One region of the Cohnella sp. GCM10027633 genome, then DNA from elsewhere that is predicted to be linked to it. Evidence: riboswitches for the same ligand, from Rfam matches in the RefSeq annotation. Region 1 holds a riboswitch; each other region holds the start of a gene.
The links. A riboswitch is a leader RNA that binds a small molecule or an ion and turns the genes downstream of it on or off. The one in region 1 is predicted to bind cyclic di-AMP.
Positions count from the first base shown of each region.

Region 1 (5,519 bases):
CCCGTTCGACGTCATCAACATCCATTATTACAGCCACGACGGGGCAACCCAGAGCGAAGGCACGGTAGGCATCAGTCCGGAGGCGGACGATATGAAGGGTGCCTTGTCCAAGATCGTGGAATTCCGCAACAAGTACTATCCTGACAAAGAAGTGTGGATTACCGAGTTCGGCTATGATACGGATACGGCTTCGAAGCAACGAGTACCGACAATCTCCGGACAGACCATCTATGAGACGCAGGCGAATTGGATCATCCGTTCCTATTTGGCGGCAGCGGCTGCCGGCGTCGACAAGGCAGCGATGTTCATGCTGCGGGATGTGGAGCTTGCTCCAGGAGTCACCATGTCGAAGTTCTATGCGAGCGGTCTAGTCGGACGGAAGGATCAAGGCTATCCGAAGAAAGATTCGTGGTATTACTTGTACACCTATCGTAATACTCTTGGAGAGATGTACTACCTCGGCGAGCAGCAGGATTCCAGCAATCCGAACGTGATGATCTACAAGTTCAAGAGCGCTACGAGCAACGCTGGCGCCTATGTTGTCTGGAACAAGACGAGCAACAACTCTCAAACCAACGGCTATAGCCTCGCGCTGCAGGGCAATCCGACGAGCGCGTCGCAGGTGGAGATGGTCGACGGAGATACGGACGGCGTGACTTCCGCGCTGACGATTTCCGGCGACAAGAAGGTGACGGTCAACGTAAGCGAGAAGCCATTGTTCGTGCTGGTCAACGAAATTCAATAATACGGATACGAGGGGGCCCCGCGCAGCGCGGGGTCTCTTCTTGCGCAAGCCGACGATCGGTTGCCGGAGGTGCCGGGTTGCGCGTTCGGTGCAGGAGAGGTATGATCGAACAATCAGCGTAGAACGTATGATTAAGGAGACCTTATGACATTCCAGGACTTGAAGTTAATTCCGCAGATTCTGCGGGCATTGGAGCAAGAGAATTACGCGACGCCGACGCCGATCCAGGAGCAGGCTATACCGGCCGTGCTGGAGGGCCGAGACTTGTTCGGTTGCGCGCAGACGGGGACGGGGAAGACGGCGGCATTCTCGCTGCCGATCATCCAACTGCTGAGCCAGCAGCCGTCGGGCAGCCAAGGGCAGAAGCGGCACATCCGGTCGTTGATTCTGACGCCGACGCGCGAGCTCGCGATTCAGATCGACGATAACATCCGCGCGTACGGCAAGTTCACGAAGCTGCGGAGCGCGGTCATCGTGGGCGGCGTGTCCCAAGTCCGGCAAGAGGAGTCGCTCGCGCGAGGCGCGGACATTGTCATCGCGACGCCCGGCCGGTTGATCGACTTGATGAATCAGAACGTCGTCGACTTGCGGCACGTTCAGATTCTCGTATTGGACGAAGCGGACAGAATGCTGGACATGGGCTTCATTAACGATATGAAGCGAATCATCGCGAAGCTGCCGGCTAAGCGGCAGACGCTGTTCTTCTCGGCGACGATGCCGCCGGAAATTTCACAGATGGTGCAGACGCTGCTTCACAACCCGGTGAAAGTGGAAATTACGCCGGTGTCGTCGACGGCGGAGCGCATCGATCAATCGGTGTATCTCGTGGATAAGCCGAACAAGCTGCAATTGCTCGTCGATCTGTTGCAGGACAAGTCGATCGTATCGGCGCTCGTGTTCACTCGCACGAAGCATGGAGCGGATCGCGTCGTACGCGGATTGACGAAGGCGAAGATCACGGCGCAGGCGATCCACGGCGACAAGTCGCAGAACGCCCGCCAGGCGGCGCTGAACAACTTCAAGAGCGGCGCGACGCGCGTGCTCGTGGCGACGGACATCGCGGCTCGGGGCATCGACATCGACGAGTTGTCGCACGTGATCAACTACAACCTGCCGAACATTCCGGAGACGTACGTGCACCGCATCGGACGTACCGGCCGGGCAGGGCTGAGCGGCATCGCGATCTCGTTCTGCGAATACGAGGAGCTGCCGTACTTGAAGGACATCGAGAAGCTGATCAAGAAGCCGGTTCCGCGGGTGGAAGGTCATCCGTATCCGATGGAGATTTTCGAAGTCGCGGGGAAGAGCGATAACAAGGGACAGCAGAATGCGCCCGCGAAGACTCGCGAGCCCGTTGCGGCGGCGAAAGGCCGTCCGCAAGGCGGCAACGGCGGCGGTGGCAACGGCGGTAATGGCGGCGGTCGAAGACGCCGCTAACGCGGTGCCGACTTCCCGCGTGAACGTGCGTGCGTTAGCGTTATGAGGTAACGTTAAATCGTCGCGAGCTCGTCCAATGGGATTTTAACGTTATGAGGTAGCGTTAAACAGTCGCGAGCTCGTCAAACGAGATTTTAGCGTTATGAGGTAGCGTTAAATCGTCGCGAGCCCGTCCAATGAGATTTTAGCGTTATGAGGTAACGTTAAATCGTCGCGAGCCCGTCCAATGAGATTTTAACGTTATGAGGTAGCGTTAAAATCTCGCGAGTGCGCCGAACGGGATTTTAGCGCTATGAGGTAGCGTTAAAGCGTCACGAACGCCTCGAACAAGAATTTAGCGTTACGAGATCGCGTTATTGTTTCATGTAGGCTTCGTCCGGGTAATTAGCGTTATCAGATAACGCTAACTACACGGGCGGGGCGTATGGGGTTCGCGTTAGGAGAAGGCGTTCATCCTCGCCGGCGCCTCCGAACGTCCCCATACAACGAAGAAACCCCGCCAATTGGCGGGGTTTCTTCATGCGTCGGGTCAGCCGAAGCTTACTCCAACGGTTCGTCGGTGGCTGCATCCGCAGGTCCGATCAATTCGGCGTCCGCCGGATCGAACTCGGTCGCCAGTGCTTGGTAAGTTTCCGTGTCCATAACGCGGCGGGCGGTCACGTAAGTGTTCGCGTACGATTTCTCGGAGAGGGCGCTGATCGTGATGCCCTTCCTCGTGGAAGCATGGGCGAATTTGCCTTCGCCTACGTAGACGCCCACGTGAGAGATCGTCCGGCCGTTCGTCTTGAAGAACACGAGATCTCCCGGACGCAGATCGTCCTTGGAGACTTTCTTGCCTTGGGTTGCCTGCGATCTCGAATCCCTCAGGAGATCGATGCCCAATTTCTTGAATACGTACTGCGTGAAGCCGGAGCAGTCGAAGCCTTTGGTCGTCGTGCCGCCGTACCGGTAATCGATGCCGATCAGCTTGTCGACCTCCGTGTCCAGCTTGGAACTCGCGAATACGCTTCCGACTTGGACGAGCAGGAGCAAAGCAAGCGAGAACAGAATGACGGATAACTTGCGCAAAGCTGGTGACTCCTTCCAATGCCTACGAGGTTAGCTGGAGGGTTCGGTTGAAGGTTCCCTATGGCTCCTCTGATGCGAAGCCAATTCACCCGTACTAATTGGTTCCCCCGTTCCCCGGTGTGCGCGAGGACTCGGCAAATTTTTTACACTCAGCCTTAGATATTCGGTGATTATGGCGAATTTCCTGCAATTACTAAATGAGAATTTCCTAATCTAAAGCGGATTACTGGGTATTCACACCCCTCCTTTTCGCACATTTTTACTCGCCGATAATAACGCCAAACCCCGGCCGCCCACCCGAGAAGGGGGCAACCGGGGAATGTCCCGTGAAGCTTCGTGTCGAACGAGGGACGAGGAGATGGCTTACGATTCGCGCCATACGTGGTATTGGGAAGCCGATGTCCACAGCGTCAGCAGCGAGCGGACGAAGTGGAAGGCCTGATGCAGCGCGACGGCGAGGAAGCCCGACCAGAGAAACGTGACGGCCGAAGCCGCGAGCGATACCGCGATCCCGATGCCGAGCATGACGAGCGTGACGGCGATCAGAGGCAGCCCTTTGCGCAGCGCGAGTCCGATGCTTCTCAGAATGCCGTCCTTCGAGACGGCTCCGAACTGCATGAATTGGAACAGCAGGTGGAGCAGGAATCCCCACGCAAGCCATGCGATGGCGTAGGGGGCCAGCTCTCGCAGCCAATCCGAGACGGAGCCTACGGCATAGAAGCGATCGCGGGCAAGCGGGACGAGCCAAAGGGCAGGGAGCGCGGATAGCGCGTTCTCCAGCCAGTAAAGCGCGGTTACCGATTTCCATGACCGCTTCATTCCGGACAATACCAGCGTGCCTTCTCCGTCCCTCGAGTGATGGAAGGAGTAGTAGACGCCGGCGTTGAGCAGGGGCGTGAGGATCATCCGCATGAGCAGCAGCGCGCCGAGCAGCGTCAGCGTCTCGTTCAGCATGTCGGTCTTGAGCAGGCGGAACTGCGCTTCGACGAGGAACAGCTGGGCGGCGTTCGCGTTCGGATGGTCGCCGGGGTAGCGCGCCAGAATCGGCGTCACGATCCCGTCGACGAACCGGTACAGGAAGAATCCCCATAGCAGGCGGTACAGGAAAAGGAGAACCAACACATACTTATGCCGGAGAGTCGTGTCCCATCCCATTTTTAATCGTTCTCTCATCTGGCGTCACCTCACCATGCTATCGTTCCGAACAAGCCTTCGATTACTTGCGTGATGCCTGCCGACCATCGTGTCCGTTCCTGCTGCTGCACTTCCGCCTTCAAATAGTTGTTGTACCTGCGATTGTCGAGCACGACGTTGAGCGACGGATCGATGGCCGCGAACGAGAGCGGAGAGGCGGATAGGAGTTGAACTTGGACATGGTCCTGCACGCCGTCCCACGTCCGTCTGGCCGTCTGTCCGTCCTCGAACCGGAACAACACGTTGACGGACTGCGCGCTGCCGCCATGGCGTCGAATGAGGACTCGGGACTCGTAGCCTTCTTCGGTCTTGCGGCTGTAGATGCCGTCGACGGAGAAGTCGGCCATCTCGGCGCGCTGCACGTACGATTGGAAGAAGTCGTCCCACTTCGACTTGGTAACCGTCTCGACGACCTTCTGGAAGTCGGCGTAGCTCGGGTGCTTAAACCGGTATTTCTGATAATAAGTCCGCATGATCTTCGCCATCGTCTTGTCCCCGACTTGCCGCTCCAGGGCGGTAAGCACGAGCTTGCCTCTCAGGTAGACGTTCTCGGCGTACCGGTCGGAATCGCGGAACTGCCAAGACGATTGATTGAGCGGCTCCGGATTCGTCAAGTAGCTCGCTTCGATCGGCGTATTCGGCGATACGCCGTAGATGGCGGACATGAGCTTATCTTCCGTGTAAGAGGTGAAGCCTTCGTCCAGCCAGGCTTCCTCGAATTCGTTCGAGGCGACGAGGCCGTACCAGTATTGGTGCGCGATCTCGTGCACGAGGGTGCGCTCGAGGTCGTAGCCCGGGTTCTTGTTGTCCGCGGCCGCGGCGGTGACGAGCGTCGGGTATTCCATGCCGCCCGCTCCGTTAGCGTCCGCCGGCGGCACGACGACGGAGAGCGTCGCGTAAGGATACTCGCCGAACCATTCGCCGAGCTTGGCGAGCGCCGACTTGGCCGCGTGCATATAGCGGTCCTGCAGCTCCGCGTGGAGCGGATCGAGATAAAGCTTGATCCGGACGCCGGGAATGCCGGGAGAGGAGAACGAGTCTTCCACGAACGTGAAGGAAGGCGATGCGGACCAAG
Region 1 is NZ_JBHTGV010000015.1:29,040-34,558, reverse strand. Features, by position in the region: gene ACFQZG_RS23755 (fibronectin type III domain-containing protein) at 1-745, shown strand, start outside; gene ACFQZG_RS23750 (DEAD/DEAH box helicase) at 890-2,182, shown strand; gene ACFQZG_RS23745 (C40 family peptidase) at 2,723-3,250, opposite strand; cyclic di-AMP (ydaO/yuaA leader) riboswitch at 3,255-3,397, opposite strand; gene ACFQZG_RS23740 (hypothetical protein) at 3,614-4,423, opposite strand; gene ACFQZG_RS23735 (M1 family metallopeptidase) at 4,435-5,519, opposite strand, start outside.

Region 2 (5,519 bases), on a different contig from region 1:
GTGCCCATCGCGAAGAAGGTCGCCTTCACACGCTTCTTTTTCAAGACGTCGAGCACTTGCCCCGTGAATCTCGGATCCGGAACATCGTCGAACGTCAACGCCACCTTCCGGACTTCCCGGGACGCGGACAGCACGAACACCCCTTCGAATCGGCGCTCGAGCTCCGTCCACTGAATGCCCGGCGGGACGGCTTCCGCCCTGCGCGCAAGCCCCGCGAAACTTAAAAAGGCGACGGTGCCCGCCAGCACCATCACCGCGATTCTTCTACCCCTACCTGTCATTGCGCCACCCTCCCGGGACCGTTCGTCTCCCTATATCCTGAGCGAGTGGCAATGATTTCATACCCGTGCAATCGATCGTCTATCGGTTGATCGACTCCTGGAATTGTTCGATCTGCTGGTTCGTCCCGATGACGACCATGACGTCTTTCTCCGCGAGCACGTCCTTCGCGACCGGAGCGATAATGATGCCCTTCGGCTTATTGATCGCCACGATGCTGCAGCCGAACCGTCCTCTCGGATTGACGTCGTCGAGCGACTTGCCCGACAGGCATTGCGGCACGGCAAGCTCCGCGATCGTGTATTGCTTGGATAGTTCGATGTAATCGAGCAGGTTCGGCGACACGAGCTGGTGCGCCACGCGAACGCCCATGTCCCGCTCCGGATAGATGACGCGATCGACGCCCATCCGCTCCAGCACGCGTCCGTGCAAGTCGGACACCGCCTTGGCGACGACCTTCTTGACTCCGAGCTCCTTCAGCAGAATCGTCGCGAGGATGCTTGCCTGGATGTCGTCGCCGATCGCGACGACGCCGCAGTCGAAGTTGCGGGCCCCGATCGAACGGAGCACCTCTTCCTCCGTCGCGTCCGCCACGACGACGTGCGTCAGCACGTTCGACAGCTCTTGGACCGTCTCTTCGTCGCGGTCGACGCCGAGCACCTCGTAGCCTAATTGGATGAGCTCGCGGCCGATGCTCGAACCGAAGCGGCCTAAGCCGATAATGACGAATTGATTAAGTCTCATGTGCGTTGCTCCTACCCGATTATGATTTTACCTTCCGCATGACGGAACCTCGCTCGCTCCGGCTTCGGCGCCAACGCATAGGTCAACGTGAGCGGCCCGAGCCTGCCGACGAACATCAGCATAATAATGGTTAGCTTGCCCGGTAACGTCAAATCCCCCGTCAACCCCATCGACAGGCCGACCGTGCCGAACGCCGACGTCGCTTCGAACAGGATTTTCAGGAACGCCGCGTCCTCCGTCGTGCACAGGATCATCGTTCCGAGCATCACGATGCCGATACAGAACAACGTAACGGTAACGGCCTTATATACGCGCTCCTGCGCGAGCCGCAGACGGAACAGCACGACGTCCTCCTTGCCCCGGATCATCGCCAGCACCGCGCCGAACAGAACCGCGAACGTCGTCGTCTTGATGCCGCCTCCCGTCGAACCGGGAGACGCCCCGATGAACATCAATATAATAATGAAGAATTGCGTCGCCTGGCGGAAATCCGCGACGTCAACGGTCGTGACGCCGCCCGAGCGCGTGGTGACCGATTGGAACAGCGCGTCGAGCAGCTTCTCTCCGATGTGCTTGTCGCCGACGGAGTTCGGATTCGTATATTCGAATACGAAGATGATAAGCATTCCGAGAACGATCAGCGCGCCGCTAACGGTAAGGACGACTTTCGTATGAAGCGACAGCCTGCGCCGGGCGTTACGGTGCCTTAAGTCGAATAAGTCGGAAAGGACGATGAACCCGAAGCCGCCGAGAATGATGAGAGCCATCGACAAGAGGTTCATATAGAGATCGCCCGAGTAGCGGGAGAAGCTGCTGAAGTCGCCCGATAGGTCGAAGCCGGCGTTATTGAAAATCGAGATCGAGTGGAACACGCCATGATAGAGCGCCTGCCCGAAGCTCATGTCGAAGCTGAATCGGATTGTGAACAGCGCCGCGCCGACCGATTCGATCGCGAGCGCGAAGAAGACGACCTTGCGGACGAGCCGCACGAGACCTTCGATGCTGCCCTGATTGAGCGACTCTTGCAGAATCAGTCTTTCCTTCAAGGAGATGCGCCTTCTCAGAATGAGCGCGAACAACGTCGCCATCGTCATGAAGCCGATGCCGCCGACCTGCACGAGAAGGAGAATGACCCAGTGGCCGAACGTGGAGAACTGGGAGCCGGTATCATGGACGACGAGTCCGGTGACGCAAGCGGCCGATGTCGAAGTGAACAAGGCGTCTATGTAAGAGATCGACTTCCCGTCCGCTGAGGCGATCGGCAGCTTGAGCAACTGCGCGCCTAAGAAGATGACGAAGGCGAAGCCGAGCAGCAGCGTTCTCGGGGGAGATGCGCTGAACCAGCGAATGACTTTATTGAACATGCCGTATTCCCCTCTGCTAATAGCTCTCGAACGCACAAAAAAGAAGCACTGGAGCTCCAATGCTTCGCGTTAGCATGCGAGTCCTGTTCCGTGCAGCCTGCGAGGTTAGCTGTCGGGTTCGGGCTCGAAACAGACGCGCCCTATCCGCCGCTCGGCTTCGAGCGGACTGGAATTCACCCCGGGATCTCCGAATACAATAGCTTGTACCGGCGATCGGTTGGTTCCCCCGTTTTCCGTGAAGAAATTCGGCTGGTTCTTTTATAGGATCGTTCATGGACGTACCATCGAATTATATGCTTTCCGGGTAGACGTAACAACATCAAAAAGGAGGCAAACAACCGCGTTTCGCCGATAATTAGCACCGTTACCTCATCCGATCCGTCGCTCATGCGTCCGCACATCGATTATCGACGGCTTTTCTTTCATTTTCGCCAAAAATACGAGATACTTAAGGGATAATTCGGGACGCCGGGACGACCCGGTCCCCTGAAACCGTTTACTTCACGCCTTACCACGAAAGGATGCGTAGGCATATGCCCGCACATGATCAGGATACACTGTCCCGCCGATGGGTGTGGACCGCCGCGATCGGCTTGGCTCTCTTCCTTCTCATACAAGTTCTGCCGACTTCCCTGCAGGTATTCAAGACCGAGGATCACGACGTCTTAACCCGCGCCCAAGCGGAGAATAAAGCGCTGTCCGCGGCCGCGGACAGATTCGGCGTCGCGCGCTCCGACGTGTCCGAGACGACCGTAACTCACCTGTCGGATAGCGACGCGGTCGGTTATTACAGTAAGAACGATCTTGGGAAGGCGTACGACGATCGCCTGGACGCGACGATGCCGACCGATTACTACCGCGTCGATCTGCATCTGGCCGGCGATGGCGGCACCTTGCGCCTGCTGCTCCACCTGGAAACCGGCAGTCTCGTCGGTTGGCGGCACGCCGCGGTTGCAGGGGCTTCCGCGGGCGGCGCCGCGCCTGCGTTGGAGAGCGGCGGCGGGGCGGAACAAGCGGCTCGCGCACTCCACTATGCCGAAGCGTGGGGCGTTCATGGCGACGACTGGGAATGGACCGGCCGAACGCAGCCGGACGGCAGCTCCTTGTTCGTCTCCAAGAAGCCGCTGGGCGAAGCGGAACCGTGGCTGAGCGTGCGCGCGCCTGCCGGTTTCGAAGCGACCGCTTCCTCCCTGCCTCCTTGGAAAGGCGGATTCGTCGTATACGGCACGCAGCTTCCGGCGGAGTTTCTTAGCTATATGGATAAGCAAGAGCATCTCGCTTCCGAGTGGTCCAAGTACGGGTACATCTTGCCGGAGCTGTTCATGCTCGTCTGCGCGATCGTCGCGGCGGGAACGTACGTCGGGCATAGCTCGTACCGTAGAGGCATTTTCCTGGCCGGCTTGTTCTTCGTGCTCTACGTCGCCTATTCGTACAACATGATCCCCGGCATGCGCGCCAGCGTGATGGGGGTATCGACCGACAAGTCCGACGCATTCGATCCGACCTTGCTTACCGTGAGCATCATCATCTATGGCGCGATGGCGTTGCTCACGTACTTAGCCGCCGTCGGCGGAGACGGTTTGTGGAAGTCGATGGGCTATTCGCTGTGGCCGAGATGGAAGGAAGCCGGATATGGCAACGCGGTGCTGAAAAGCATGAAGACCGGCTACTTCCTCGCCTTCATTCTGCTCGGCGCGCAATCGGTCGTGCTCATCGTGCTGGAGCAATCTCTCGGGTCGTTCGCCTCCTCCGATCCTTCGCAGTCCATGTACAACATGACGTATCCGTTGCTGCTGCCGGTGCTCGCATGGTGCGCCGGCATCTCCGAGGAGCTACAGAGCCGCCTGTTCGGCATCGGTCTGTTCCGCAAATGGTTCGTAGGCGGCGCGCGCAAGCTGCTTCGCCGGGAACCGTCGGCTCGCGCCGCTTCCTGGCTGACGTTCGCCGCCATGGTGCCGCCGGGCTTGCTGTGGGCGTTCGGGCACGTCGGCTATGCGGTGTATCCGGTGTACACGCGCGTCATCGAGCTGGTGCTGCTGTCGCTATTGTTCGGCTGGTTCATGCTTCGCTTCGGCCTCATGGCCGTCATCTTCGCCCACGTGACGCTCGACGCCGTCCTCATGGGCGTGCAGATGATGACCGACGGGTTGCCGGGCGATTACTGGGGCGGATTGTTCAGCCTCGTCATGCCGGGGCTCGCCGGCCTCGCGATCTGGCGGCTTCATCGAATGCTCCGGCGTCCGGGTTCCGCGTAAAGTTTGTCGCCAGGCTGGAGCTATGGCACGGCCGGCGATCGTGAGGGGCTGCGTTGCAGCGCTTATCGTCACTATCCCTTCGGGTCAGAGGACGCTGAAGTTCGGTTGGGTCGAACAGCAGGCGCGGATTGCGGGCATTATATCGCTTATCGTCACTATCTCCTCGGGTCAGGGGACGCTGGAGATCGGTTTGGTCGAACTGCAGGTGCGGATAGCGACGGTTGGCGTACTGTAGTTTGGATTGCTCAAACTGTAGGCGATGTTTACTTCAATTCGCGAGCTGCAGTTCGGGTTAGTCGAACTGCAGGCGCGAATTGCGGCGGTTGGCGTGCTATAGTTTGGATTAGTCGAAGTGCATACCAAAAAGGCAGTCTTTCTAGGAAGATCATCCCCCGTGGGGTCTCTTCCAGAAACGACTGCCTTTTTAACTCGATGCCACCGCGCTATTGCGAGAAATCCCGCCACTCTCGCCTCAGTAACTCGACGCCCCCGCGTTATTACGAGCAACCTCGCCACTCTCGCCTCAGTAACTCGATGCCACCGCGCTATCCGTACCCGTGTGGCTGCTCCGCGCCCGCTACTCCGCGTTCAACGCCTCTAGAATACGCGCCGCCAACGCCTCGCCGATGGAGACCGCCTTGAAGTCCTCGGGCTTCGCTTCTTTAATCGCCTTCAACGAGCCAAAATGCTTGAGCAGCTGCTTGCGGCGCTTCTCCCCAATGCCCGGAATGGCGTCGAGCTTGGAGGCGACCATTCCTTTCGCCCGCTTCTCCCGGTGGAACGTGATCGCGAAGCGATGCACCTCGTCTTGGATGCGCGTCAGCAAGTAGAACTCCTGGCTGTCGCGCGCGAGCGGCACGGGCTCCGGCGGATCGCC
Region 2 is NZ_JBHTGV010000022.1:36,015-41,533, forward strand. Features, by position in the region: gene ACFQZG_RS26920 (polysaccharide deacetylase family protein) at 1-281, opposite strand, end outside; gene ACFQZG_RS26925 (potassium channel family protein) at 361-1,023, opposite strand; gene ACFQZG_RS26930 (TrkH family potassium uptake protein) at 1,035-2,387, opposite strand; cyclic di-AMP (ydaO/yuaA leader) riboswitch at 2,467-2,648, opposite strand; gene ACFQZG_RS26935 (hypothetical protein) at 2,921-4,642, shown strand; gene uvrC (excinuclease ABC subunit UvrC) at 5,220-5,519, opposite strand, start outside.
Region 2: linked by a shared signal. The riboswitch ahead of ACFQZG_RS26930 (TrkH family potassium uptake protein) and the one ahead of ACFQZG_RS23745 (C40 family peptidase) in region 1 are both predicted to bind cyclic di-AMP.

Region 3 (5,519 bases), on a different contig from region 1:
CCACGAACTCTCCGCCTGCGGCAAGCTGCTCGTCGTACGCGTACCCTTGCTTCTTCATCAGCTCGAGCACGGAACGGCCTTCCGGCGTCTCGTCTTGCACCGAGCCGATCGCCGCCCATTCTCCGACGACTTGAGCGCTAGCCCCGCCGACCGGCGCGAACTCGCTCGCCATCCGGTTGCCGTACGTGATCGTCCCCGTCTTGTCGAGAATCATCGTGTTGATATCGCCGGCCGCCTCGACGGCTTTGCCGGACATCGCCAGTACGTTGAACCGGGTCACCCGGTCCATGCCCGCGATGCCGATTGCGGACAGCAATCCGCCGATCGTCGTCGGAATGAGGCAGACGAGCAACGCGATCAATACCGGCACCTTCAGGTCGATATCCAAGTAACCCGCGATCGGTCCCAGCGTCACGACGACGATCAGGAAGATGATCGTCAAGCTGGTCAGCAGCGTGTTCAGCGCGAGCTCGTTCGGCGTCTTCTGCCGCTGCGCGCCTTCGACGAGCGAAATCATGCGATCGATGAACGATTCGCCCGGATCGCTGGAGATGCGGACGACGATCCGGTCGCTGACGACTCGCGTGCCGCCGGTTACGGAGCTGAAGTCTCCTCCCGCTTCCTTAATGACGGGCGCGGATTCGCCGGTGATCGCGGATTCGTCGACGGACGCGAGTCCTTCGACGACTTCGCCGTCGCCCGGAATCATCTCGCCTTCCGCGACGACGACGATGTCCCCTTTGCGCAACTCGGTAGACGGTACGACTTTGACGCCGCCGCCCACGACCTTGTTCGCGGTAATCTCCTTCTTCGACTGCTTCAACGAATCCGCCTGCGCTTTGCCCCTGCCTTCGGCCAGCGCCTCCGCGAAGTTGGCGAATAGGACGGTGAAGAGCAGAATGAAGAAAACGGTCAGATTAAAGCCGATATCGTCCTTCGCGTCGAAATACGCGGGGAACAGCGTCATTAGCAGGACGATCAGCGTACCCACCTCGACGACGAACATGACCGGATTTTTCATCATCGCGATCGGATTTAGTTTCATGAAGCTATCTTTCATCGCGCGACCGACGATCGCCGAAGACAACATGTTTTTGCGCTCTGCGCTCATATACGGTTCACCTCGCCTTTACCCTAGCTTCAGATGCTCTGCGATCGGACCAAGCACGATGGCAGGCAAGAACGTTAACGCGCCGATGATCAAAACGACGCCGATCAGAATGCCGTAGAACAACCGGTTATCCGTCCGGAACGTGCCGATCGTCTCCGGAACCCATTGCTTGCGAACGAGCGACCCGGCGACCGCCAGCATCGCGATCATCGAGACGTAACGGCCGAGCAGCATGACGATCCCCGTCGTGATGTTCCAGAACGGCGTATTGTCGGCCAAGCCCTCGAAGCCGGAGCCGTTGTTCGCGGCGGAAGACGTGTATTCGTACAACACCTGCGAGATGCCGTGAGATCCCGGATTCGTAATCGCTCCATGCCCCAGATCGGTCAGGAACGCGATGGCCGTCGGCCCCAGGATGATGAGCGGATGCATCAGAATGGCGATCGCGATCAGCTTGATCTCCCTAGGCTCGATCTTCCTGCCGAGGAACTCCGGCGTCCGTCCGACCATGAGCCCGCACAGGAACACGCCCAATATCGCGTACATGAGCATATTGATCAGCCCGACGCCTTTGCCTCCGAACACGACGTTCAGCATCATTTCCCCGAGCGCACCGAGACCGCCGAGCGGCGTCAGCGTATCGTGCATGTTGTTGACCGTCCCCGTCGTCGCTGCCGTCGTAACCGCCGTGAACAGCGATGACTGCGGAATGCCGAACCGGACTTCCTTGCCCTCCATGCTGCCTTGCGACGCATCGATGCCGAGCGCGTTCATCGCCGGGTTGCCGCGCAGCTCCGAGAAGTAGATGAGCGATAGGAACAGGATGAACAGCGTCATCATCGCGCTGAAGACGACCCAGCCTTGCTTGCGGTTGTTCGCGAACCTCCCATAGACGTAAGGCAGAGAGGCCGGCAGCAGCCACATCGACAGAATCTCGACGACGTTCGTCAGCGCGTTCGGATTCTCGAACGGGTGCGCCGAGTTGACGCCGAAGAAGCCGCCGCCGTTCGTGCCTAGATGCTTGATCGATTCGAGCGCGGCGACCGGCCCGATCGCGATGTGCTGCGTAACGCCTTCGAGCGTCGTGACGGTTAACGTCGGATCGAGCGTCTGCGGCACTTGCAAGGCGACGAGCAGCAGCGTGACGAGCACGGCCGCCGGAAGGAAGATCCGGACGTGCGCCTTGACGAAATCCTCGAAGAAGTTGCCGATCGTCGTTCCCTTGCTCGTGATGCCGCGCACGAAAGCGATGGCTACCGAGAAGCCGGAAGCGGCCGACGTGAACATCATCATCATGATGACGGCCATCTGCGAGAAGTAGGACAAGCCGCTCTCCCCGCTGTAATGCTGCAAGTTGGTGTTCGTAATGAAGCTGATGATCGTGTTGAACGACAGCGTCTCTTCCATGTTGCCGATGTCGTTCGGGTTGAACGGCAAGATCTTCTGCAGCCGCAGCATCGCGTACCCGATAGCCACCAATACGATGTTCGTTAACAGGAAGCTTAGCGCGTATTTTTTCCAATTCATGCCGTTGCGGTTGTGCAGTCCCATGAGTCGATAGATGAACCGCTCGGCAGATCCGAAGATCTTGTCCGTCCGGTTCGGCTCGTTGGAGAACACGTGATATACATACGTCCCAAGCGGTTTCACAAGCAGCAACAACACCGCCAAGACGATAACGATCTGCATGATGCCCATTGACGTCCCTCCTGCATTTTCGGCTCGCCAAGCCTGCTTAGAATTTCTCCGGATTCACTAAGGCGTAGATTAAATAGAGGAAAATAAACACGGTGAAGATCGAGACGACGATCATCGGTTGCCTCCTCCTTCGTCGATTACCCGGCCGCACCAATGCATGAAGCCGTAGAATAGACCGAATAGGCCGGCTAGCATAAGAACCATATACACGTCGAGCATGGGCGAATGCCTCCTTCTTCGTTACGTTATCTCGCGAGCAAATCGTCGGTAATGAGAAAAGCGTAGTCCTGCGCTTGGCTATGAATCACGTAGTCGACGCCCATCGTCTTGTAGACGTTGCGGGGGTTGTGGCTTCCCGTAATGACGTATATCGATCTGCCGGTCCAACTCCGGCATATTTGCACGTATCTGCAGCACAGCGTCACGCTCGTCTCGAACAAGTACACCCGCCCGATATCAATCGGGGGGATGATCCAGGATTGCTCCTTGGTCGTATTTACCACTATAATGTGCTCCGCTCCGAGCGAACTTACGCGCTCGTGTTCCTCGGGATTGTTCACGATCGCCGCGAACGGAATCTTCCTCTGCTGAAGCAGCTTCATGAACCGCTCGCCCGCGATATTCGGGGCCGATACCAACACGACGTCCCGTCCGGCCATTCTCGTTCATCTCCTCTTCTTCTCTTGGAAGAAGGCAACAAAAAAGAAGCCGCGAGAAGAGAGTCTTCTCGTGGCTTCCCGGCATGGCCAAATAAACCTCGCCCGTCACGATCCGTTGCCTCTCTCGGTACGCTTGCGAGGTTAGCTGCCGGATTCGGGCTTGAGAGTTGCCCTACCCAGAGCCGGCTAAGGCCCCGGGATTCACCCCATGGACGCGCGCCCGTCTCTCCCGGGCACGCTCCGTTGGTTCCCCCGCTTCCCGACGCATCGGGAATTCAGCGATTCATGGCATAACAAAGACCGCTAAGAAATAAGCATGCATGCTTACCCTGCGGCCGACACGGTCACAGTTCATCATCCTCTCTCCATTTGAGGCATCCGGTCTTAACGGACGCATCGGCGCTTACGAGGTTAGCTGTCGGATTCGGGCCGTGAGAGTAGCCCTACCGTCGGAGGCCGCATCCTAGGCGCGGCTGCCGACGGATTCACCCCGGACGGCGCTTCTCCCGGCTCTCACACCGGAACGGCGCCATCGTTGGTTCCCCCGTTTTCCGTGCGGACACGGAAACTCAGCGATTACGAATGGAACGATATTCAATTGACTGAATCGAATATTACGCTTGCCCCCGATGTTTGTAAAGGAATGACAGGTAGGGTTTAAGCGCCGCATTCCGGCAAGCCGCGCAGTTGTACCGTTTACAATCGCAGTGACCTCTACAGATCTCTCTCCGGCTCTCTCTTTCTCCGTTTCTCGTAAAAAGCATGCTTGCCTATCGCTCCTCGATTCCGGCAGCGGAACGCTTAAATTCGGAATCGCGAGCCAGAGAGAGCATACCCCGCCCGTTCGCGTGAACCGATCGCAATAGGTGCCGCAAACCCGGTTAAATCGGTTGAATTTCATCGAAAAAGCGCGCAATAGGAGACGATTATCGTTTGGCGACTTACCTCGCGCGGCGTTATATTGAGAGCTATCGATCGAGGCACGCCTGTTGGCGTAAGCAGAGGAGCGGATGGAACGGTGGACGACGCGGACGGTTATCGCATTACCGGAATCGAATTTCTGCAATTCGAGGGTCGAGGGGATACGGACAGGTACGGCGTGCTCCGGCTGTGCGCCGGCGGACGTTGCGGATACGCGCGCTGCGAGCTTCCCGGACGCGGGCATCGCTTCGATATCGTCGGGTGGTCGTCGTTCCTGCTCGACTTCCGCCGCCCGGCAATCGGGGAGGCCCGCCTCATCGCGGACGCCAGGCGCGCTTGCTGGGGCAGCGTCAAGGCGGAGCTGGTGATCGAGGCGTGCCGCGATCTCTCGCGGCGCATTCGCGGCGACCGGGAGGCGTTGCCCGAGCCCGTCCTCGCGCTTGACGAGTGCCAGTCTTACTTCGAGGTGCTATAAGGGCGAGGCGAAAACTGGAATCGACACGCGAGGACATGGTATGATACGGAAAGTAAACGTGCATGCAAGGGGGAACCGAAGTTGATCGCGGCAAGAAAATGGACAAGCTTCGCCATCCTCGCGCTCGTCGTCCTGCTCATCGCGGCAGGCTGCGGCAAACGCGAGACGGCCGACCCGAACGCCGTTCAAGGCGGCGGGAACGGCTACGACGCGACGGCGACGGCATCGCAACCGGCATCAACCGAACCAGCACCAACCAATACCGAGGAGGCGGACGCCACGAGTACCGTAGACACATCCGGCAACATCCCGATCGTAACGATCGAAATGGACAGCGGTAAAATCATCAAAGTAGAGCTGTATCCGAAAGTCGCTCCGAACACCGTCAACAACTTCATCTCGCTCGTACAGAAAGGCTTCTACGACGGGACGATTTTCCACCGCGTCATCCCCGACTTCATGATTCAGGGCGGCGACCCGGACGGCACCGGCATGGGCGGTCCCGACTACGGCATTAAGGGCGAGTTCTCGCAGAACGGCTTCAAGAACGACCTGAAGCACACGAAGGGCGTTCTCTCGATGGCGCGTTCGGGCAACCCGAACTCCGCGGGATCCCAGTTCTTCCTCATGGTCGCGGACGCTCCGCACCTGGACG
Region 3 is NZ_JBHTGV010000010.1:57,900-63,418, forward strand. Features, by position in the region: gene kdpB (potassium-transporting ATPase subunit KdpB) at 1-1,111, opposite strand, end outside; gene kdpA (potassium-transporting ATPase subunit KdpA) at 1,130-2,809, opposite strand; gene ACFQZG_RS19990 (potassium-transporting ATPase subunit F) at 2,847-2,924, opposite strand; gene ACFQZG_RS19995 (hypothetical protein) at 3,055-3,468, opposite strand; cyclic di-AMP (ydaO/yuaA leader) riboswitch at 3,583-3,759, opposite strand; cyclic di-AMP (ydaO/yuaA leader) riboswitch at 3,854-4,053, opposite strand; gene ACFQZG_RS20000 (hypothetical protein) at 4,487-4,864, shown strand; gene ACFQZG_RS20005 (peptidylprolyl isomerase) at 4,946-5,519, shown strand, end outside.
Region 3: linked by a shared signal. The riboswitch ahead of ACFQZG_RS19995 (hypothetical protein) and the one ahead of ACFQZG_RS23745 (C40 family peptidase) in region 1 are both predicted to bind cyclic di-AMP.